DNA from 3 places in the Serratia aquatilis genome. Region 1 is predicted to be linked to each of the others. Evidence: predicted binding sites of a transcription regulator. Region 1 holds the regulator's gene; each other region holds the start of a gene.
What was found. The regulator CRP, encoded in region 1, controls carbon source genes, mostly activating them, when cyclic AMP is high. The targets are predictions, from matches to a motif close to ATGTGANNNNNNTCACAT.
Positions count from the first base shown of each region.

Region 2: aaeR (HTH-type transcriptional activator AaeR) is a predicted target of CRP. The motif match lies at 6,416-6,433, and genes of this name have one in related genera.
Region 3: yrbN (protein YrbN) is a predicted target of CRP. The motif match lies at 6,776-6,793, and genes of this name have one in related genera.

Region 1 is NZ_CP173186.1:4,996,178-5,004,032, reverse strand. It holds gene SAQUA_RS22825 (YccS/YhfK family putative transporter) at 9-2,078, opposite strand; gene crp (cAMP-activated global transcriptional regulator CRP) at 2,135-2,767, opposite strand; gene SAQUA_RS22815 (OsmC family protein) at 3,149-3,556, shown strand; gene SAQUA_RS22810 (LysR substrate-binding domain-containing protein) at 3,559-4,467, opposite strand; gene SAQUA_RS22805 (MFS transporter) at 4,661-5,851, shown strand; gene SAQUA_RS22800 (amidohydrolase) at 5,863-7,035, shown strand; gene SAQUA_RS22795 (phosphoribulokinase) at 7,076-7,855, opposite strand, start outside.
Region 2 is NZ_CP173186.1:526,916-534,770, forward strand. It holds gene yhdP (AsmA2 domain-containing protein YhdP) at 1-399, shown strand, start outside; gene nit1 (deaminated glutathione amidase) at 396-1,256, shown strand; gene tldD (metalloprotease TldD) at 1,264-2,709, shown strand; gene SAQUA_RS02365 (APC family permease) at 2,803-4,146, opposite strand; gene SAQUA_RS02370 (acetamidase/formamidase family protein) at 4,157-5,059, opposite strand; gene aaeR (HTH-type transcriptional activator AaeR) at 5,487-6,398, opposite strand; gene aaeX (p-hydroxybenzoic acid efflux pump operon protein AaeX) at 7,004-7,207, shown strand; gene aaeA (p-hydroxybenzoic acid efflux pump subunit AaeA) at 7,215-7,855, shown strand, end outside.
Region 3 is NZ_CP173186.1:4,752,578-4,760,432, reverse strand. It holds gene infB (translation initiation factor IF-2) at 1-1,483, shown strand, start outside; gene rbfA (30S ribosome-binding factor RbfA) at 1,552-1,962, shown strand; gene truB (tRNA pseudouridine(55) synthase TruB) at 1,962-2,906, shown strand; gene rpsO (30S ribosomal protein S15) at 3,038-3,307, shown strand; gene pnp (polyribonucleotide nucleotidyltransferase) at 3,551-5,671, shown strand; gene nlpI (lipoprotein NlpI) at 5,797-6,681, shown strand; gene yrbN (protein YrbN) at 6,800-6,880, shown strand; gene SAQUA_RS21495 (DEAD/DEAH family ATP-dependent RNA helicase) at 6,870-7,855, shown strand, end outside.

The sequences.
Region 1 (7,855 bases):
GGTATATGTCAGCCGTCACGTAGTCTGCGTTTTAACCAAATCCCATGGTGTGGGCGTTGGCGCCAGGCCAGTGACGAAATGGTATGCATCACGCCCAGGTGTGAAAGTATGCGCCGCAAGTGGCGCTCCATTTCGGTTATTGGCATATCTGGGTGCAAATCTGGCAACTGCATGATGCTGCTACTGGTGTTCGGGCCGTCATACTCCAAGCGCTGCTGGCAACTTTGTAGCGCAATCTCACAACTTTGCAGATATTCCTCAGCCAGCTTTGGCGTCAGCATATAGTGCTCGCGTGCCAGAATGGTCATCGCATTCAGATGTTCGACAATAAACTGGTTGTGGGTGATCCATAACCGCATATCTGCCAGATAATCTGATTTGAACCCCGGCTCCTGCATCGCCTGATTGAGAGAGGTAAACAGGGTGTTATGCGCTTGATTAACCGACATTCGTGCATAGGCCAATTGGGCGGCATCCGGTTCCTCTAGTAACAAGCGTAACGCCGTTTGGTCATGCTCCAACGCCTGATGCGCATTTTTACGCAGCAACCCACTCTGCCATTGCGGCCACAGCCAGATTGTACCGCCAAATACCAGCACGCAGCCGATGAGCGTATCTATCAGCCGAGGCACCAGGAAATGAGTGCCGTTGAGGGCTAAAATTTGCAACGTGTAGACTGCGGTAATGGTGAAACCGATCACCGCCAGCCCGTAGTTTTTACGTAGAACCAGATAAGCCACGAGGGTGACTACCAGCATGATACACAGCGTCACCGTCTCCGGCAGTTGTAACTGTAACAACCCTGCTGCAATCACTAACCCGGCCACCGTGCCAAGCGCACGGTGTTGGATCCTCACCCGCGTGGCGTTGTAGCCGTTCTGGCTGACCAGCATGATGGTCAGTAAGATCCAATAGGGTTTTGGCAGATTGAAAATCATCCCCAGGCTGCTGCCGACGGCGAGTATCACCCCCAGCCGGGTCGCATTTCGCAAGGCGTTGGATTTGGGTGAAAGATAACTCACCACCGCAGGCCAGAACGGTAACCGCGACTGATTGACCATCAGGTCACGGCGATAAAGTGGGCGCTGAGTGCGCAGCAGGCGTGCGATGCGGCTGAAGTGGTAATAGCAGAATTGCCCGACCGGCTTATCAGCATGTTGTGTGGCGACTTTTTCCAATGCAGCCAGCTCGTTCTTCATACCAAAGCGTTTGGAACGTCGATGATAAAGAATGTCGCCAGCCACTTCGCGCAGGCGCGCTGCGATAACTTGCGCATTGCGGCGGATAATCGCTTCGGCCTGACTTTGCTCAACCAGTTTTTGTACCTCTTCCGGCTGGTGCAGGCTGACGGTAATGTGTTCCTGCAGATCGAGCGCGACCTGGAATCTGCGCTGCAAACGCTTTTGCTCGACATTACTGGCATGGGGCAGGAAGTTGAGTTGCTGGTATAACAGGCTGATCAGATCCATCACCTGTTGTTGGCGTTTCAATAAAGGCGGTAGAGCGGTTTCCGGATCGGTGTGCTGAGTCAGCAGTGAGTATTTGGCTTCTAGATAGTCGGCCAACTGGATATAGAGTTGGCTGAGGGATTCACGCATCGGCTGCTCTTTCCACAGCTTGAACCAGAACCAGGTGAACAACCCGTACCACGCCGTGCCTACGATATACAGCAAGGGGGTATGCCATATGGGTACACTGCCCGCCATACTGAGTGAGAAGATGGCGGCGACAAGGGCGGCGGGCAACAGACGCGCGTGCAGTGGGCTGATTTCACCGCTGACACCGAGTAACAATGCCATTCCCAGCATCAGTAAAGGCAACGGAATATGCCACAGCAGCGCCTGCTGCAGCAAAATACTGCTGAGGGCGAACAACGAACCACCAACGATCAGACGTTTGAAGAAGCGTTTGTGGGGGGTATCTAGCCCAGCAATATTGCAACAGGCGGGAACCAGCGAGAACAGTAACCCTAACTGCAGGTTGCTAATCAGCAATCCAAAAACCACGGGTAGGCAAAGCACCAGTGTTTGTCGCAGTGCGTAATTGACTTCAGGGTGGTAGATCAGGCGACGCCACATGGTTTGCTATTCAGCAGCTAAAGACACGGCGCCTTGTAGCGCCGTGTTTTCAAGGATTAACGTGTACCGTATACGACAATAGTTTTGCCGTGAGCGGAAATCAGGTTTTGGTCTTCGAGCATTTTCAGAATACGACCGACGGTTTCACGCGAGCAACCGACGATTTGGCCAATTTCCTGGCGGGTAATTTTGATCTGCATACCATCAGGGTGGGTCATGGCATCAGGTTGTTTTGCCAGATTCAGCAAGGTCTGTGCGATGCGGCCAGTAACGTCAAGGAAGGCGAGGTTACCCACTTTCTCTGAAGTGACTTGTAGACGGTTTGCCATCTGTGCGGACAGGCGCATCAGAATATCCGGGTTCACCTGGATCAGTTGGCGGAATTTCTTGTAGGAAATTTCAGCCACTTCACAGGCTGTTTTTGCTCTCACCCAGGCGCTTCGCTCCTGGCCTTCTTCAAATAATCCGAGCTCGCCGATGAAATCCCCCTGGTTAAGGTAGGACAGGATCATCTCTTTGCCTTCTTCATCCTTAATCAGCACCGCGACGGAACCTTTTACGATGTAGTAAAGCGTTTCGGCTTTTTCACCTTGGTGAATCAGCGTACTCTTCGATGGATATTTGTGGATATGGCAATGAGACAGGAACCATTCAAGAGTCGGGTCTGTTTGCGGTTTGCCGAGAACCATTCGCTGTTATCCTCTGTTGTAATCGCTGCCTTGTATCACAGGGGTCAGAGTTCCCTGTAAAACGTGCTTCTAGCCTGGTTTATTATTAGTGGCTATCAACAGGTTTTGAGGCGTGTTATAGAAATACGCTTATGTTCTAGCATATTGACTTGCGTGGAGTGCTGCAAGCTACATTCTGTTAACATGCCAATATAGGGGCCTTTCCTTGGACATTTCCCTGAAATCGGTGACCTGGAAAGAGTTATTGCGGCTTTGTTTGTAGCACAGAGTGAGGCGAGTGTCTTGTGTTGTCTCGCTTCAGCATGATTAGCATCAGGTTCCGTTGCCAGTTTCTATGCGAAAGCGTACTTTGTTTTTCAGAAATAAACCGGAGAGTACAAAATGCAGGCAAGAGTCAAGTGGGTAGAAGGGCTGACATTTATGGGTGAGTCCGCTTCTGGTCACCAGGTATTGATGGATGGTAACGCGGGGGAGAAAGCGCCAAGTCCGATGGAAATGGTACTGATGTCTGTGGGTGGCTGCAGTGCTATCGATGTGGTGTCAATTTTGCAAAAAGGGCGTAACGATATCGTTGATTGTGAAGTAAAACTGACATCAGAACGCCGAGAAGAAGCCCCTCGCCTGTTTACCCATATCAACCTGCACTTTATTGTCGCGGGTAAAGGGCTGACCGATAAGATCGTGGAACGAGCGGTAAACCTTTCCGCAGAGAAATATTGCTCCGTTGCGCTGATGCTGAATAAAGCCGCCAGCGTCACCCATAGCTTTGAAATCCGCGAGATTGCCTGAGCCTACCAACGGTAACGCTGGCAGTATGTGCGCAATAAATCAAGAAAGCGCCGCGCCGTGATGGTTAGCGGCGATTTTTGCGAGTACAGCACGCAATACTGTGCCTGCGGCAGACAGTCGATAGGCAATGCCACCAGCTTATGCTGCAAATAAAGCGGCGTCGCCATCGCTCGTGCCACGATAGTCAGATAGCCAGCCTCCAGTACCATACTCAGTCCATATGCTACCGAATCAGAACGGATGGGCGTGTGGGGCAGCTGCTGGTAGAAGGTGCCGAGCACCGACTGTAGCTGCTGGTAATACCCCATGTCGGTTTCCGGTAATACCAGTTTTGCCTCGCGGAGCTCGTCCAGTGATTTCGCCTGTGCCAGCGGGTGCCCTTGGCGGGCAATAATACAGAAAGGGGCGTTGAACAGCGGCTCGCGCACCAAATCTTCTAAAGGTAGTTCCGGACTAACGGTGCCGACGGCAAAATCCAGGCGCCCCTCACGTAATGCTGGTAGTAGGGTCGACATCTGGGCTTCACGGATCAGCAGATTGGCCTGTGGAAATGGCTGTTTGAACTCTTCTACCAACTCAGGGAGTACCGTTAGAGCCAGTAAAGAAGAACATCCCACCGCAACGCTGCCCTGCGAATGCTGGTTCAACTGCTGGATCTCATCGGTGGCACGCTGTAGTTCTTCCAGAATCAGCTGCATTCGCAGAGCGAACGCCCGGCCCGTTTCGGTCAGCGTCATCCCCTGGCTACTACGAATGATCAACTGGGTTTCCAGCACTTGTTCCAATTCGCGAATAGTGCGGCTTACCGCTGGCTGGGACTGCCCCAGGGCACGCGCCGCGCCGCGAATGCTGCCGCTACGGATCACCTGTTGGAACACTTTAAGTTGCTGTAATTTTGGTAAATACCCCATTCCTGCCCCTATCAGCAAAAGCTATCACTACTTAAAAAATTGTATCTTATGCAACATGGTAAAAGCCTATAGTTTCTAAGGTATTGATATAAGTGATTGTTATTTAAGGTTATAAAGTGACCTGGATCACACTATCAAAACAAGCCCGCCAGGATGGGGGAGGTCTTAGTGATAACTTAAAGGAATACCAGCGATGAAAAGTCGTTCACTAATGATTTTTTTGCTGTTTGTGGGTTATGTCGTGGTTTACATCGATAAAACCGTAATGGGTTTTGCACTGTTACCTATTGAACGTGAGTTCAATCTGCAGGCTGAGCAACTGGGATACATTACCGGGATGTTCTTCCTGGCCTACTCATTGTTCCAGATACCGGCAGGCTGGCTTAATGACCGTTTTGGCTTCAAGAAAGTCCTGTGCAGTTCGCTACTGCTGCTTGGCGGGTTTGCGCTGTGCTTCGGCATTCTGGGGTTCGGCCTGGGGCTGCTGGTGACGTTCCGTTTCCTTTCCGGTATTGGCCACTCTGGCTACCCTTGCTCTTGCGCCAAAGCCGTAGTGGCGAATTTCTCGCTAGAACAACGCACCTTTGCGCAATCGATCCTGCTTTCCTCCGCCGGGTTGGCGATGACCGCTGGGCCGCTAGTCGCAGTTTATTGTCTGGATCATATTGGTTGGCGCGGTTCCTTCTCGGCTCTTGGCCTGCTGGCATTCGCGATTGCCGCCTGTATCTTGTGGCTGGTGCCCAACCCGCCTCAGGCTGAGCGCACCCAGCCCGGTGCAACCGGGGCCAGCTATAAAGCCTTGTTGAAAAGCCCGATAGTGTTGCTGCTATTTGTGGCGATCTTCTGCATCAACATCCCGTCTTACGGTTTGATGGCTTGGTTACCGAAATTTCTGGTCCAGCAACGCGGGCTACCGATCGGTGTTTCCAGCATGGTGGTGGCTGCCGGTGGTTTGGGGATCTGGATCTCTTCCCTCGGCACCGGCTGGTTGGTGGGGCGTTATCTGCAAGGGCGTGAGCCAATGGTGATCTGTATGAGTTCCCTACTTAGCGCAATCTGCATCTGGCTGGTGTTTACCAGCGAATCGCCACTGGCCGCAAGCCTGTTCTTGTTCCTGAGCTATGTGTTTCTGATGGCGTCATTTGTCACGGTTTTCACCTTACCTATGAAACGCCTGCCTGCGGAAGTAATGGGGGCCGCAATGGGGCTGATCAACACCGGCGGCACCCTGGGGGGATTTGTTGCGCCGATTGCCATGGGCTATTTGATCACCCTAAGTCACGATTACATGTCGACGTTTATCTTTTTGGCACTCGCCATGGTGGTTTCTGGGTTAGTGATCCTGCCACTGGCGAGTCAGTCACGCCAGCCGATATTGAATTGAGGAGTACGAGAATGAATATTGAACAGTTGATAGCTGATGTTGAACAGCAGGTCCTGAACTGGCGTCGTCATCTGCATGCTCATCCAGAGTTATCTTTCCATGAGGCGCAGACAGCCGATTATATTGCCGAGCAACTCGCCAGTTTTGGCCCATTAACCCTAACCCGTCCTACCCCGAATAGCGTGGTTGCCGAATTGCAGGGGGCTGCACCGGGGCCATGTTTTGCCTTGCGTGCTGACATTGACGCCTTGCCAATCCAGGAAGAAAACGACGAACCCTTTTGCTCGACGCGGCCAGGGGTGATGCACGCCTGTGGCCACGATGCCCATAGCGCGATGCTTCTGGGGGCGGCCAGGGTACTATGCCAGTTACAATCCCGGTTACAGGGCTCCGTGCGTTTTATCTTCCAACATGCTGAGGAGGTACCGCCGGGGGGCGCGCAGCAGTTGGTGGATCTGGGCGTACTGGATGGTGTGAAGATGATCTTCGGCCTGCATGTGATGCCAAACTTCCCTACCGGTGAAGTGGCTTTAAAACCGGGCGTTTTCAGTGCTTCCAGTGATAACTTCGATATCGTGCTGCAGGGAAAAGGGGGCCACGGATCGATGCCCCACTTGTGTATCGACCCCATCCCTATTGGTGCAGAAGTCGTCACCGCATTGCAGCAGATTGTTGCGCGTAAGTTGGATCCGTTGAATGTCCCTGTCCTGACGGTGGCCACTTTCCAAGGAGGCGACAGCTATAACGTCATTCCTGACAGCGTCAGGCTGGCAGGCACTTTGCGTACCCATAATCGGGAGGTACGCGAGCGGGTGCCGCAGTTGGTTGAACAAACCATCGCTGGGATCAGCCAGGCTCATGGTGCCAGCTACAAGGTGAGTTGGACGCGTGGTTACACCATCGGTAATAACCATCCGGACGCGTGCGCCATTGCGCGTGAGGTGATTGCCGAAACCGTGGGGCCGCAAGCATTGCGGGAAATGACAACACCGATGTTTGGCAGTGAGGATTTCTCCTCTTATCAGGAGAAAGTGCCAGGGTGTTTCCTGTTTATCGGTAGCGGTAATGAAGCGATTGGTGCAACTTACGGTGTACATAATCCCAGGTTTAAACTGGATGAGGCGGCATTACTGATCGGGGTGCAACTGCACGTCGGCTTTATTCGCCGTTTGCTGATGCGTTAACGACGTTTGGCGCGGTAATAAACCGCGCCAAACAAGGTTGTTATTCTATCTTCTTGCCTTCCAATAACCGCTGGACCAGTGGAGCCATGATCAACTCCATTGCCAGCCCCATTTTGCCCCCCGGCACGACCAGCGTATTAATATGTGAAATAAACGATCCCTGCAGCATGGCTAACAGGTAGGGGAAGTCGATCTGATCTAAACCGCGAAAATGGATCACCACCAGGCTTTCATCCAGTGAAGGAATGGCTTTAGCGGCAAACGGGTTGGAGGTATCCACCGTCGGAACGCGCTGGAAGTTGATGTGGGTGCGCGAGAATTGGGGGGTAATAAAGTTAATGTAGTCTTCCATCGAACGCACCACGGAGTCCATCACCGCCTCACGCGAGTGGCCACGTTCACCGGTGTCACGCACCAGCTTCTGGATCCATTCGAGGTTCACAATTGGAACCACGCCAACCAGCAGATCAACATGTTTAGCCACATCGACGCGATCTGTCACTACCCCACCATGCAAGCCTTCATAAAACAACACGTCAGTTGGAACCGGCAAGGGTTCCCAGGGAGTGAAAGTGCCTGGAACCTGATTGTAGGGCACCGCTTCATCGTAGGTGTGCAGATATTTGCGAGAACGACCAGTGCCGTCTTTGCCATATTGGATAAAGCTTTGCTCAAGCAGGCCAAAATTATTGGCTTCCGGGCCGAAGTAGCTGATATGGCGACCTAAATCGCGCGCTTTACGGATGGCAGCATCCATTTCCGGCCGGGTAAAGTGATGGAAACTATCGCCTTCCAACTGAGCAGCACGGATGTTTAGCTG
Region 2 (7,855 bases), 950 kb from region 1:
CTGCGCAAATTGCAGTTCGATTTCAGAGATACCTTTGGCAACGGTTTTTACTTTGATTCCATACGCGGCACTGTCTGGGCGAAAGATGGCATAATGTATACGGATAACCTGCTGATTGATGGGTTGTCTGCCGATATTGCCATGAATGGCCAGATTGATCTGGTGCGTCGCCAAATTGATATGCAGGCAGTGATCGCACCAGAAATTTCGGCAACGGTTGGGGTTGCCACTGCTTTTGCCATTAACCCGATTGTGGGTGCGGCGGTTTTTGCGGCTTCTAGAGTGTTGTCGCCACTGTGGAACAAGATCTCGTTTATCCGCTACAACATTACCGGCAGCTTGGATCACCCGGATATCAATGAGGTGTTGCGCAAGCCAAAGGAGGAGAAAGCACCATGAAAAATGCTAACGTTGCGTTGTTACAACTGTGTAGCGGTGAACAGGTGCGGGACAACCTGGCCCAGATTGAGCAGCAAATCAAGCAGCTCAACGCCGGTGTAAAACTGGTCATGACACCAGAAAACGCGTTGCTGTTTGCCAATGCGGCCGCCTACCGTGAGCATGCAGAAAAAGAGGGCGATGGCCCTTTGCAACAGGCGGTTAGTGATTTGGCTCGGCGTTATAAGGTATGGTTGTTGATTGGTTCGATGCCCCTTGTCAGCCGTGAAGATCCGCAGCGCATTACCACCAGCAGCCTGTTATTTGACGACCAGGGGGTGATCCGTGGCCGTTACGATAAAATGCACATGTTTGATGTCGACATTAAAGATATGCACGCCCATTACCGTGAATCGGATACGTACCAGCATGGCGAACAATTGACGGTTGTCGACACGCCGGTTGGGCGCTTGGGGATGACTATCTGCTACGATTTGCGCTTCCCAGGTCTGTACCAGGCGCTACGAGCGCAAGGGGCAGAAATTATCTCTGTACCCGCGGCATTCACCCGCGTTACCGGTGAGGCGCACTGGGAGATCCTGCTGCGTGCACGCGCTATCGAGAACCAGTGTGTGATCCTGGCTCCTGCACAGGTTGGTCGCCACGGAGCAACGCGCCGTACCTGGGGGCATTCCTTGGCGGTTGATGGCTGGGGAAATGTGTTGGCAGAAAACCCCGATGCGGTCTCGGCACTGAAAGTGCGTGTGGATACGGGGATGTTGAAGACGATCCGCGCCCAGATGCCGGTGATGCAGCACAATCGATTCCAGCCTGTGCTGATTGCACCGGTTGAAAAATCCTCCTCCAACAAAGAGTGATAACATTATGAGCCTGACGTTTGTCAGTGAGCAGTTACTCGCTGTTAATAAGCTGAGTCATCAAGACCTTTTCTCGGTATTGGGTCAACTGGCCGAACGCCGCCTCGATTATGCCGATCTCTACTTTCAGTCCAGCTACCATGAAGCCTGGGTGATTGAGGATGGCATCATTAAAGATGGTTCTTACAATATCGATCAGGGCGTTGGTGTTCGTGCGGTCAGCGGCGAAAAGACCGGTTTTGCCTACGCAGATCAGATTACCTTGAATGCGTTACACCAAAGTGCCCAGGCTGCGCGCAGCATCGTGCGCGAAAATGGCAACGGCAAGGTGAAGACTCTGGGTGAGGTCGGCCATCAAGCGCTGTATCCGCTGCTCGATCCGCTGCAAAGCCTGCCACGCGAAGAGAAAATTGCCTTGCTGCACCGCGTTGATAAAGTCGCCCGTGCTGCTGACAAGCGCGTACAGGAAGTGACGGCCAGCATCACTGGTGTGTATGAGCAAGTGCTGGTGGCTGCGACAGACGGCACGTTGGCAGCGGACGTTCGTCCACTGGTGCGTTTTTCTGTCAGCGTGCTGGTTGAGGAAGAGGGTAAACGCGAGCGTGGTGCTAGCGGTGGCGGTGGTCGTTTCGGTTATGACTACTTCCTGGAAATCGTGGATGGTGAAGTGCGTGCTGACGTTTATGCTCAGGAAGCCGTACGTATGGCGCTGATCAATCTCTCTGCCGTTGCAGCTCCTGCTGGCACCATGCCGGTAGTGTTAGGGGCTGGTTGGCCGGGTGTGTTACTGCACGAAGCGGTAGGTCATGGGCTGGAAGGGGATTTCAACCGCCGTGGCACCTCGGTGTTCAGCGGTCAGATGGGTAAACTGGTTGCTTCAGAGCTTTGTACCGTGGTTGATGATGGCACTCTTCAAGGCCGCCGTGGTTCGCTGGCTATCGATGACGAAGGGGTTCCAGGCCAGTATAACGTGCTGATCGAAAACGGGATTCTGAAAGGCTACATGCAGGATAAGCTTAATGCGCGTCTGATGGGGGTCGCTCCCACCGGTAATGGCCGTCGTGAATCTTATGCTCATCTGCCCATGCCACGTATGACCAACACCTATATGTTGGCAGGTCATTCGACGCCGGAAGATATTATCGCCAGCGTTGAGTATGGTCTGTATGCGCCAAACTTTGGTGGTGGTCAGGTTGATATCACTTCCGGCAAGTTCGTGTTCTCCACTTCTGAAGCCTACCTTATTGAAAATGGACGTATCACCAAACCGGTGAAAGGGGCCACATTGATCGGTTCCGGCATCGAGGCGATGCAGCAAATCTCCATGGTTGGTAACGATCTGGCTCTTGATAAAGGGGTGGGGGTGTGTGGTAAAGAAGGTCAAAGCCTGCCTGTGGGGGTCGGCCAGCCAACGCTGAAGCTGGATTCGTTAACCGTCGGCGGCACCGCATAATTCACGTCTAAAAGCCCTGAGCGTTCTCACTCAGGGCGTCCTCAATGCCCTCGCTTATCTGCCCCGGGTTGCCAAAGGGCAGATAACTAGGATTTAACCTTCCAGTTCCAGCACCGGTTTTCTCTTCAGAACAACGCGCAGGACAAAGTAATACACGATACCCACCGCCAGCCAACTGAGGCCGAGGATTTTAGCTTCGATATCCATCTCGTACAGTACGAAACCGATAATCGCCAGACCAACCAGTGGGAACAGCAGGTGCTGTACCCAGGCGGTGGATTTCTGGCGAATGATATAGTGATTAATCACGGACAGATGCAGGATTAGGAAGCCCATCAACGCGCCGAAATTCACTAAACGGCTCAGGTTATCGATGCTGCCGTTGAAATAGAGCCCAGAGCCGAGTGAGATCACCGCAACCAGCAGCGTGCTGACATAGGGAGTCTTAAAGCGCGGATGCACCTTGGCCAGGATCTTCGGCAATTGACGGTCGCGCCCCATGGCGAAAAGAATACGCGAGATAGCTGCCTGAGCCACTAACGCATTGGCGATCCCCCATGAGAGTGCAGTAGCCCAGATGGTGACTTGCTTCAACCAGGTTCCGCCCGCCAGATTTGCGGTGTCATAGAATGCGGTGTCCAGATTAGTAAAGTTTTTACCTGCCGCAAGATCGGCGGCGATCCAGGTTTGCAGAATAAACAGCGTCCCTACCAACAGTAATGCATAGAGCGAAGCTTTCCCTATTGCATCGACCCCACCTTTACTCTCTTCAGAAAGCGTTGAAATCCCATCAAAGCCCAGGAAAGACAGCACGGCAATAGAGACGGCCCCCATTACCAAAGGCAGACTAAATTTCTCGGCGTTATACAGTGGGTTCAGCGTCAGGCCACCTGAGCCTTCACCGGAATACAGGGCAATCAAACCCATCACCACAAAGATGGTCAGGATCACGATCTCTGCGACCAGAATATAGCGGTTGGCCTTGGCGGTGAACTGAATACCGATCAGGTTGATCGCACTGTTGATCACGATAAACGTCACGATCCACACCCAGGCAGGAACGTCTGGCAGGATCGGGCCCAGCGCTGCAGCGCTGACGATATACAGTAACGAAGGCACCAGTATATAATCCAGCAGGATTAACCAACCGGCAAAGAAACCGACGGTTTCATGAATACCACGCTGTGCATAGGCATAGACTGAACCGGATACCGGAAAAGCCCGTGACATTGACCAGTAGCTCATGGCGGTAAAGAACATTGCTACCATACCAATCAGGTAAGCCAGCGCCACCATGCCTTGGGCTCCTTCCCACACGTAGCCAAATACGCCAAAGGGAGCAATGGGCACCATGAAGATCATGCCGTAAATCACCAGATCTTTCAGAGTCAGGGTGCGGTGCAGTTCCTGCTTATAGCCAAATTGTTCTACAGACATGTTTTGGCCCCTAGTCCAACTGAATATTTAGCTGTGCAGCAACGCTACGTGGTAGCGCGAAGCGGCAGGTTTTCAGCGGATCGACTACCTGGCAGATTTGCAGATCGCCAGTGATGCTCATCAGGTTGATGGCGTCGGCCAGCGAAATATGGCTGTAATCGGTGATAAAGTGCGCCATATTGCGTGTGGCCAGTTGAGCTGCTTCATCCAGCGTTTTGGCCGAGGCCAGCGTATACAGTGCGTCTGCGGTGCTCATCATTGGGGTAGGCAGTGCGCGGTTTTTTACCACGCTCAAATTCACTACCACTTCGCCAGGGATCTCTAGCCCGCAGACCGAGACTTCGCCATCGCCCATTGCGGCATGCAGATCGCCGAGGGCAAACAACGCCCCGGGAACGTTAACCGGAAGCCAGAGCGTGCAACCTTCGGTGATGATTTTGCAATCCATATTGCCGCCGTGGGCATCTGGTGTGCCGCATGGCACCGGTATCCCGGCGGGTGCAACGCCAATAACGCCAATCATCGGTTTTAATGGCCAGCGAACGCCACCTGGCAGCAATGCAAAGCCCTCTTCCAGGGGTACGGTACGGATCTGCGGTTGTTGCAGTTCATCACCGATCACGCCAAGACCCGGTGCGGTAACCATAACCGCCTGATTGCTGCGCGCTGTAATACGCTTGATTTCTACCCGTAAAACATCGCCAGGCATGGCATCCTTAACGTAAACAGGCCCGGTTGCCGGATTGATTCGGTTCCAATCCAAAGCAGTAAACTCGGCCTGTTCAGAAGCGATCTGATCTTCAAAACAATCGCAGGTTTCAAAACAAACGTCGCTGCCGCTGGCAATACTTGCCACAGGGGCATTATCACGCGACATGGCATAAACCACGTGCGAGCGGGGAATTCTTTCCATGGTGATTCCTGTCATTTAATGTTGTGCTGAGGTTTTATTATTGATGAGGGTGATTTCAATTTGACGAGCCAGCGCCATTTTTCTCGACTGATTAATAAATCACACCCGCAGGGGTAGAAGCAAGCACAGTCAAATCCCATCAGAACGGGGGCTGGGGTTAGGTTGGCTGGATATTCTTAAAATATTATCTGCGATAGTTTTTACGTTTAAATATTAAAATTTTATCAGCATAACTGCGCTATTGATGAGGGAAAGAACAAAATAGTTGATAACATATGTTTTATGAAGGTAAAAGTCTTCGTTTATGCGTATATAGTAGCGAAAAAACAATTTTTATATATTGAAAAGCTATATTACTAAGCGGATAAACCTTATTGCTTGTAACCAAAAAGAGTTGCTCTCTGCGTTGGCGTCAGGATGAGAGGAATTAACGGTAACCCTGATAAACCTCCGCCACGCGTTTGAAGTAATCTGTCAGATAGTTGATACACACCTGAACCTTCAGCGGCAGTTTATCCTTTTTGGTGTAAAGGGCGTAGATCGGGCGGGGTTCAGAGTAGTAACCTGCGAACAGGATCTCGATTTCTCCGCGTTTGATTTCTTCAATCACCCACATCAACGGTGCATAGGCAATTCCGGCTCCTGCCTTCAGCCAGCGGATCATGGTCTGCGAATCATTGGTTACAAAGCGCCCCTGTGGGGAAATTCGCGTGCTGATCCCTTCTGGTGCCATCAATTCAAACTCGCTGTCCGGTCTTACGCTGTACTCTAGCCAGGAAAAATTCCCCATATCACTGGGTTTCTGCGGCGTACCGTGCAGAGTAAGGTAGCTCTTGGCGGCACAAACCACCATCGGCATCGAACCCAATCGTTTGGAGAACAGGCTGGAATCCTGCAATGTTCCGGTGCGGATCACCAGATCCAACCCGTCGGCTATCAGATCGGGAGCTGGAATGCCGGTCACCAGATTCACTGTCAAACCAGGATATTCTTGCAGCATTTCAACAGCCATTGTCGATAACACGTTCTGCGCCATGGTGGAAGAACTGCCGATTCGCAACGTTCCGATTGGCGTGTTGTTCAGGGCATAAAGCTGTTCATGGACTTCTGTTACCTCCTGCAGCATGCGCCTACAGCCCTGGTAATAGATTTTACCTGCTTCAGTCAGGCCAATACTGCGTGTGCTGCGGTTAAGCAACTTCATCTGCAGATCATTTTCCAGTTTAGATACGGTCTGACTGATGGAGGAAACGCTCATGTCGAGCCGGCGTGCCGCTGCAGTGAATGAACCGCACTCGACTACTTTGGCAAACACCGACATACGCTTTAGTCTTTCCATTGTTCACTCTGGCTTAAAAGTGATTTAGATCACAAATTGTAGATGAGATATAGTAAGCAGGCTAATATAATGCGGTCGGGCGTATCCTTCGCCTTTCTAGCCGCAGTGTTATGGGCTGTGCCTGGTTGCTACTCGGAATCAGTTGGAGAATAAGGTGTTCTATACTCTAAATAATTCGAGTTGCATGTAGGCGGCAAGACCGAGCGTCGCCAGGAGCATAGCCCACTATGTGACTGGTGCGAACGGGTGCAGCCAACACCCAGGCAACTTGAAGTATGACGAGTATAAACGCTTTGGGGGTAATGATGTCACGGATACTGCCGTGGTTCGAGCACCCCGCTGGTAATCCATACATTCCCTTCCACGGAAATATGTTCTGAGTTTACCTCTTTTTCAGGTTCATGGCCTGGACAATAGGTTGCCCACCCTTGCTCTTGCAACCTCCGCCCGATAACGGTTTTTTGAGGTTGTCATAGCACCATGGTCTATTAAAGTGCATAGCCTTATCTGGGTGACAGTGTTTGGCGTCTGCTGGTTATAATGTAAATAGAATGTGATACGAGCAGTGCACGGTCCCGGTGCAGTAAACAATTAAGGAAAAAGTGATGAGTTTGCTTCCGGTCATGGTCATCTTCGGACTGTCGTTCCCTCCGGTTTTTTTTGTGCTTTTGGTGTCGCTGGTACTGTTTTTCATCTTACGTCGCCTGCTACAACCCACCGGCATTTACGATTTTGTCTGGCATCCGGCGTTATTCAATACTGCGCTGTATTGCTGTTTGTTTTATCTGGTTTCATCTCTTTTTTTCTGAGGTCGCTGTGAAAACTTTTTCATTGAAAATAACCCGAATTGCGATCACCTTGATCCTGATCTTGCTGGCGGCGATGGCCGTGTTCAAGGCCTGGGTGTTTTACACCGAGTCGCCGTGGACGCGTGATGCCAAATTTAGCGCCGATATTGTCGCTATTGCCCCTGATGTCAGCGGTTTGCTGACGGAGGTACCGGTCACGGACAACCAACTAGTGAAACAAGGCCAGGTTCTGTTTGTAATCGACCCGACACGTTATCAACAGGCGTTGGCACAGGCTAACGCCGATGTGGCTTATTATCAGGCGTTGACAGCAGAGAAACAGCGGGAGGCGGGGCGCCGTGTTCATCTGGGGATAAAGGCAATGTCGCAGGAAGAGATTGATCAATCCAGTAACGTGCTGCAAACCGTACAGCAGCAATTGGCGAAAGCGATCGCTGTCCGTGATTTGGCAAAGTTGGATCTTGAACGTACCACGGTACGTGCACCCGCTGATGGTTGGGTGACCAACCTGAATGTGCACGCGGGGGAATTTATCAACCGGGGGGCCACTGCGGTGGCATTAGTGAAGAAAAATACCTTCTATATCATCGCCTATTTGGAAGAAACCAAGCTTAACGGCCTGAACAAAGGAGATCGTGCAGAAATCAC
Region 3 (7,855 bases), 240 kb from region 1:
GGGCCACGTTGACCACGGTAAAACCTCCCTGCTTGACTACATCCGCTCCACTAAGGTGGCAGTAGGTGAAGCTGGCGGTATTACCCAGCATATCGGTGCTTACCATGTCGAAACCGAAAACGGCATGATCACTTTCCTGGATACCCCGGGCCACGCCGCCTTTACCTCTATGCGTGCTCGCGGTGCTCAGGCTACCGATATCGTAGTTCTGGTAGTGGCAGCAGATGATGGCGTGATGCCACAAACCATCGAAGCTATTCAGCATGCTCAGGCGGCGAAAGTGCCATTGGTAGTAGCGGTTAACAAAATCGACAAGCCAGAAGCCGATCCTGATCGCGTCAAGCAAGAGCTGTCTCAGTATGGTGTTATGCCAGAAGAGTGGGGCGGTGAAGCACAGTTTGTTCACGTTTCTGCGAAAGCCGGTACCGGTATTGACGAACTGTTGAACGCTATCCTGCTGCAAGCTGAAGTTCTCGAATTGAAAGCCGTTCGTAGCGGCATGGCGAGCGGTGTGGTGATCGAATCCTTCTTGGATAAAGGCCGTGGTCCAGTGGCTACCGTGCTAGTGCAGGAAGGGACGCTGAACAAGGGCGATATCGTTCTGTGTGGCTTCGAGTATGGCCGCGTGCGTGCGATGCGTGACGAGTTGGGCCGTGAAGTTACCTCTGCGGGTCCTTCTATCCCAGTTGAGATCCTGGGCCTATCCAGTGTTCCTGCTGCGGGTGACGAAGCCACCGTAGTACGTGACGAGAAAAAAGCGCGTGAAGTGGCGCTGTATCGTCAAGGCAAGTTCCGTGAAGTCAAACTGGCACGCCAGCAGAAATCTAAACTGGAGAACATGTTCGCGAACATGACCGAAGGTGAAGTTTCTGAACTGAACATCGTGCTGAAAACCGACGTACAGGGTACCTGTGAAGCGATTTCCGATTCACTGCAGAAACTCTCTACCGACGAAGTTAAAGTCAAGATCGTGGGTTCTGGTGTTGGCGGTATTACTGAAACTGACGCCACCCTGGCAGCAGCATCCAACGCAATCATTCTGGGCTTCAACGTTCGTGCGGATGCCTCCGCGCGCCGCGTGATTGAATCGGAAAGTCTGGATCTGCGTTATTACTCCGTCATCTATAATCTGATCGACGAAGTGAAGCAGGCGATGAGCGGTATGCTGGCGCCGGAATACAAGCAGCAGATCATCGGTCTGGCTGAAGTACGTGATGTGTTCAAATCACCTAAGTTCGGTGCTGTTGCCGGCTGTATGGTGACCGAAGGTAACATCAAGCGTCACAACCCAATCCGTGTTCTGCGTGATAACGTGGTTATCTACGAAGGCGAGCTGGAATCACTGCGCCGCTTCAAAGATGACGTTAACGAAGTCCGTAACGGTATGGAATGTGGTATCGGCGTTAAGAACTACAACGACGTGCGCGTTGGCGACATGATCGAAGTGTTCGAAATCATCGAGATCCAGCGTACCATCGCTTAATCCTCGAAAACGCTTAAATCTGTTTTAGGGGGGCCTTGTGCCCCCCTATTTGTCTGGAGGATTTCCAAATGGCAAAAGAATTCAGCCGCGGTCAACGCGTGGCGCAAGAGATGCAAAAAGAGATTGCTATCATTTTGCAACGCGAAGTCAAAGATCCGCGCATCGGCATGGCTACCGTTTCAGGTGTGGAAGTTTCACGCGATCTGGCTTACGCCAAAGTTTACGTCACCTTCCTGAACGTCCTTACTGAAAACCACGATCCGGACCTGGTAACCAACGGTATTAAAGCGTTGCAGGACGCTTCCGGCTATATCCGGACACTGCTAGGCAAAGCGATGCGCCTGCGCGTAGTACCGGAACTGACGTTCGCCTACGACAACTCATTGGTTGAAGGCATGCGTATGTCCAACCTGGTGACGAATGTAGTGAAGAAAGACGCTGAGCGCCGCTCCGCATCAGGCGATGACGAGGAGGCTTAATGAGTCGCCCTCGCCGTCGTGGTCGTGACATCCACGGTGTACTGCTGTTGGATAAACCGCAGGGCCTGTCGTCTAACGACGCCCTGCAAAAAGTAAAGCGTATCTATAATGCCAATCGTGCGGGCCATACTGGTGCGCTCGATCCACTGGCGACCGGCATGCTGCCAATCTGCCTTGGTGAAGCGACCAAGTTCTCTCAATACCTGCTTGACTCAGACAAACGCTACCGCGTGATTGCCCGCTTGGGTCAGCGTACGGACACGTCGGATGCAGATGGGCAAGTGGTGCAAGAACGGCCTGTGAATTTCACACAACCCCAGCTTGACGCAGCTCTTGATACTTTCCGTGGCGATATTCAACAAGTCCCTTCCATGTATTCCGCGTTGAAATACCAAGGTAAGAAACTGTACGAATATGCTCGCCAGGGTATCGAAGTGCCGCGAGAGGCGCGCAGCATCACGGTTTATGAGTTGCAGTTTATCCGTTGGGAAGGGGATGAACTCGAGCTGGAGATCCACTGCTCGAAAGGCACCTATATTCGCACCATTACCGACGATCTTGGTGAATTACTGGGCTGTGGTGCGCACGTGATCTATCTGCGTCGTCTGCAGGTGGCAAAGTACCCGATTGCCCGTATGGTGACGCTGGAAGCATTAAACTCTTTATTGGAGCAGGCTCATGAAGAGGGCATTGCGCCTGGCGTTCTGCTCGATCCGTTGTTGATGCCAATGGACAGTCCCGCTGAAGATTTCCCGGAAGTGAACTTGTTACCAGCGGTAGCCGCTTACGTTAAGCAGGGGCAACCGGTGCAGGTTGCCAGTGCACCGGTTTCTGGTCTGGTACGTATTACCGAAGGCGAAGCACGGAAATTTATCGGTATTGGCGAAATTGCCGATGATGGCCGAGTTGCTCCGCGCCGTCTGGTTGTCGAATATTTCGACTGACCGACCAGCCAGGCCATCCGCAGTAGCTTGAAGGATGGTGGGGATAAGAGTAGAATGGCGCAGCTTATGCATTGGGTTGCTGAATTAGAGATCGGCACCTGTATTTATTATCTATAATCTGGAGTATTACAATGTCTCTAAGTGTTGAAGCTAAAGCTAAAATCGTAGCTGATTTCGGTCGTGATGCTAACGACAGCGGTTCTTCTGAAGTTCAGGTTGCCCTGTTGACTGCACAGATTAACCATCTGCAAGGCCACTTCTCAGAACACAAAAAAGATCACCACAGCCGTCGTGGTCTGCTGCGTATGGTTTCTCAGCGTCGTAAGCTGCTGGACTACCTGAAGCGTAAAGATGTAGCGCGTTACACCAGCCTGATCGAGCGTCTGGGTCTGCGTCGTTAATCTAGCGAGTTTCAGTGGAAAGGGGCCTAATTTGGCCCCTTTCTTCTAGGAAGCATAAGCAAATCAGGTTAATGTATTAGAGAGGACCTTCCATTACAGAGGTTCGCGCGGCTAATGAGAGCTCTTATCCCGGTGAGCGGTAAGGATTGTCATTAGTCGCGAGGATGTAGTGAGAAGGCAAGTTAAATCAAAGGCGTGTCGAGTCGTCAATACGATTGCGCGCCGCCAACCAAGGATTAAATTTTGCTGACACCGATCATTCGCAAATTCCAATATGGCCAACATACCGTCACTATCGAGACCGGTATGATGGCACGTCAAGCCACTGCTGCTGTTATGGTGAGCATGGATGATACCGCAGTATTCGTTACCGTAGTGGGCCAGAAAAAAGCCAAGCCAGGCCAGAGTTTCTTCCCACTCACCGTGAACTACCAGGAGCGTACTTACGCCGTTGGCCGTATCCCGGGGAGCTTCTTCCGCCGTGAAGGCCGCCCGAGCGAAGGCGAAACCCTGACTTCGCGCCTGATTGACCGCCCAATCCGCCCACTGTTCCCAGACAGCTTCCTGAATGAAGTACAAGTGATCGCGACCGTGGTTTCCGTCAACCCGCAGGTTAACCCTGACATTGTTGCAATGATCGGTGCTTCTGCAGCGTTGAGCTTGTCCGGTATTCCGTTCAATGGCCCAATCGGTGCTGCGCGTGTGGGTTACATCAACAACCAGTATGTGTTGAACCCAACAACTGACGAACTGAAAGAAAGTCGTCTGGATCTGGTGGTTGCCGGTACTGCAGGTGCTGTGCTGATGGTGGAATCCGAAGCTGACGTACTGAGCGAAGATCAGATGCTCGGTGCTGTGGTGTTCGGCCATGAACAACAGCAAGTGGTTATCGAAAACATTAATGCTCTGGTTGGTGAAGCGGGTAAACCGAAGTGGGATTGGCAGCCTGCCCCGGTGAACCAAGCATTGCATGCACGCGTTGCGGAACTGGCTGAAATCCGTCTGGGTGATGCTTACCACATTACCGAAAAACAGGAGCGTTACGCTCAGGTTGATGCAATCAAAGACAGCGTAGTGGAAACCCTGCTGGCTCAAGACGAAACGCTGGATGCTGGTGAAATTCAGGACATCCTGGGTACCGTTGAGAAGAATGTGGTACGTAGCCGAGTACTTCGCGGCGAACCTCGCATCGATGGCCGTGAGAAAGACATGATCCGTGGTCTGGATGTTCGTACTGGCGTTCTGCCGCGTACTCACGGTTCAGCCTTGTTCACCCGTGGTGAAACTCAGGCGCTGGTTACCGCCACGCTGGGTACCGCACGTGACGCGCAGAACATTGACGAACTGATGGGCGAGAAGACCGATAACTTCCTGTTCCACTATAACTTCCCTCCGTACTCCGTAGGTGAAACCGGCATGGTGGGTTCACCTAAGCGCCGTGAAATTGGTCATGGTCGTCTGGCAAAACGTGGCGTATTGGCTATGATGCCTAAGCCGGAGGATTTCCCGTACACCGTACGTGTGGTGTCTGAAATCACCGAATCCAACGGTTCTTCTTCAATGGCTTCCGTCTGTGGTGCTTCTTTGGCACTGATGGATGCGGGTGTGCCAATCAAGGCAGCGGTTGCGGGTATCGCAATGGGCCTGGTGAAAGAAGAAGAAAACTTTGTGGTTCTGTCTGATATTCTTGGTGATGAAGATCACCTGGGCGACATGGACTTTAAAGTGGCCGGTAGCCGTGAGGGTATCACTGCCCTGCAGATGGATATCAAAATCGAAGGCATCACCCGCGAAATCATGCAGGTAGCTCTGAACCAAGCCAAAGGTGCTCGTCTGCACATTCTGGGCGTGATGGAACAGGCAATCAGCATTCCACGTGGCGATATCTCCGAGTTTGCACCGCGCATTCATACCATTAAGATCAATCCAGACAAGATCAAAGATGTGATTGGTAAGGGTGGTTCTGTGATTCGTGCGTTGACCGAAGAAACAGGGACTACAATTGAAATTGAAGATGATGGTACAGTGAAAATCGCTGCTACCGATGGTGAGAAAGCGAAATACGCGATCCGCCGCATCGAAGAGATTACTGCTGAGATTGAAGTTGGCCGCGTGTATCAGGGTAAAGTTACCCGTATCGTTGATTTCGGTGCCTTTGTGGCCATCGGCGGCGGTAAAGAAGGTCTGGTACACATCTCTCAAATCGCTGACAAGCGCGTTGAGAAAGTGACCGATTATCTGCAAATGGGTCAGGAAGTACCGGTTAAGGTACTGGAAGTGGATCGCCAGGGCCGTGTGCGCCTCAGCATCAAAGAAGCTACGGCGCCTGAAGCGGCTGCGGCTCCTGTACCAGAAGCAGAGTAACTGTATCAGCAGTTTTACAGCCCCTTGCGCAGGCAGGGGCTGTTCTTGTCGAGCGAGTAGGATACTCGCGTATTAGCAAGCGGAGGACAGGACGTTCATCCAATGTTTGTCTTCGGGAGTGGGAAATGAAGCCTTTCTTGCGCTGGTGTTATGTTGCGACAGCACTATTGCTGGCAGGATGCAGCAACCATGATTGGCGTAAAGACGAAGTTCTGGCTATTCCGTTGCAGCCAACGCTGCAGCAGGAAGTGATCCTGGCGCGCATGGAACAAATACTTGCCAGCCGGGCACTGACGGACGAAGAGCGCGCGCAGCTTTTATATGAGCGCGGTGTGCTGTATGATAGTCTTGGGTTACGTGCACTGGCGCGCAATGATTTTTCACAAGCGCTAGCGATACGTCCTGATATGCCGGAAGTTTTCAACTACCTGGGCATTTACTTAACGCAGGCAGGCAATTTTGATGCTGCCTATGAAGCGTTTGATTCTGTACTAGAGCTTGATCCAACTTACAATTACGCGCGTTTAAACCGGGGCATCGCATTGTATTATGGCGGCCGCTTCCCGTTGGCGCAGGATGATCTGCAGGCGTTTTATCAAGACGACCCAAACGATCCCTTCCGTTCTTTATGGCTTTATCTTGCGGAAAGAGAAATCGATCCCAAGAAGGCTGTCGCAGCGCTTGAACAGCGTTACGAAAAAGCGGACAGAGGGCAATGGGGATGGAATATTGTCGAATTCTACCTGGGCAAAATCAGCGAAAAAACGCTGATGGAAAGGCTCAAGGCAGATGCAACGGATAACACTTCGCTCGCTGAGCATCTCAGTGAAACTGACTTCTATTTAGGTAAGCATTACCTAAGTCTGGGGGACAAGAACACCGCTTTGGCGCTGTTCAAACTGACGGTGGCTAACAATGTTCATAACTTTGTTGAGCACCGCTATGCATTGTTGGAATTGGCGCTGTTAGGCCAAGAACAAGACGACCTATCGGAATCGGACCAGCAATAGCTGACGGACAATTATCAGCCTGATATACATTGGTTTTTTTAACCAAAGTAATCGCCTTGGCGGGCGATGGCTTTTTTGTCTGTTTTATAATCTAATTTGAGCCGGTTCACACTTTTCAATGAAAATGACTGAAAATTTTCTCGACGAGTTATGTAGACTGGCTGCCATTATTAATGAGGCACGTGTACATGACTACTGAGTTTGAAACCTCTTTTGCTGACCTGGGGCTATCTGCTCCGATCATTTCTGCTCTGACCGATCTGGGCTACGAAAAACCATCACCGATCCAGGCTGAGTGTATTCCTCACCTGTTGAACGGCCGCGATGTACTGGGCATGGCTCAGACAGGTAGCGGTAAAACGGCAGCGTTCTCGCTGCCCCTGCTGCACAATCTGGATGCAGCTGTTAAGGCACCACAAATCCTGGTGCTGGCACCGACCCGCGAACTGGCGGTTCAGGTTGCTGAAGCAATGACCGATTTCTCCAAACACATGCACGGCGTGAACGTAGTGGCACTGTACGGTGGCCAACGTTACGACGTGCAACTGCGTGCTCTGCGTCAGGGCCCGCAAATTGTAGTAGGTACTCCAGGCCGTCTGCTGGATCACCTGAAACGCGGTACGCTGAATCTCTCCGGCCTGAAAGGTCTGGTGCTGGACGAAGCTGACGAAATGCTGCGCATGGGCTTTATTGAAGATGTAGAAACCATTATGGCGGAGATCCCGGCTGAGCATCAGACCGCGCTGTTCTCTGCAACCATGCCGGAAGCGATTCGTCGTATTACACGCCGCTTTATGAAAGATCCGCAGGAAGTACGTATTCAGTCCAGCGTCACTACTCGTCCAGACATCAGCCAGAGCTACTGGACTGTGCAGGGGATGCGTAAAAACGAAGCTCTGGTGCGTTTCCTGGAGTCAGAAGATTTTGATGCAGCGATTATTTTCGTACGCACCAAGAATGCGACCCTGGAAGTAGCTGAAGCGCTGGAGCGCAGCGGTTACAACAGCGCAGCGCTGAACGGCGATATGAACCAGGCCCTGCGTGAGCAGACTCTGGAACGTCTGAAAGATGGTCGTCTGGACATTCTGATTGCTACCGACGTTGCAGCCCGTGGTCTGGACGTTGAGCGTATCAGCCTGGTAGTAAACTATGATATCCCAATGGATTCAGAGTC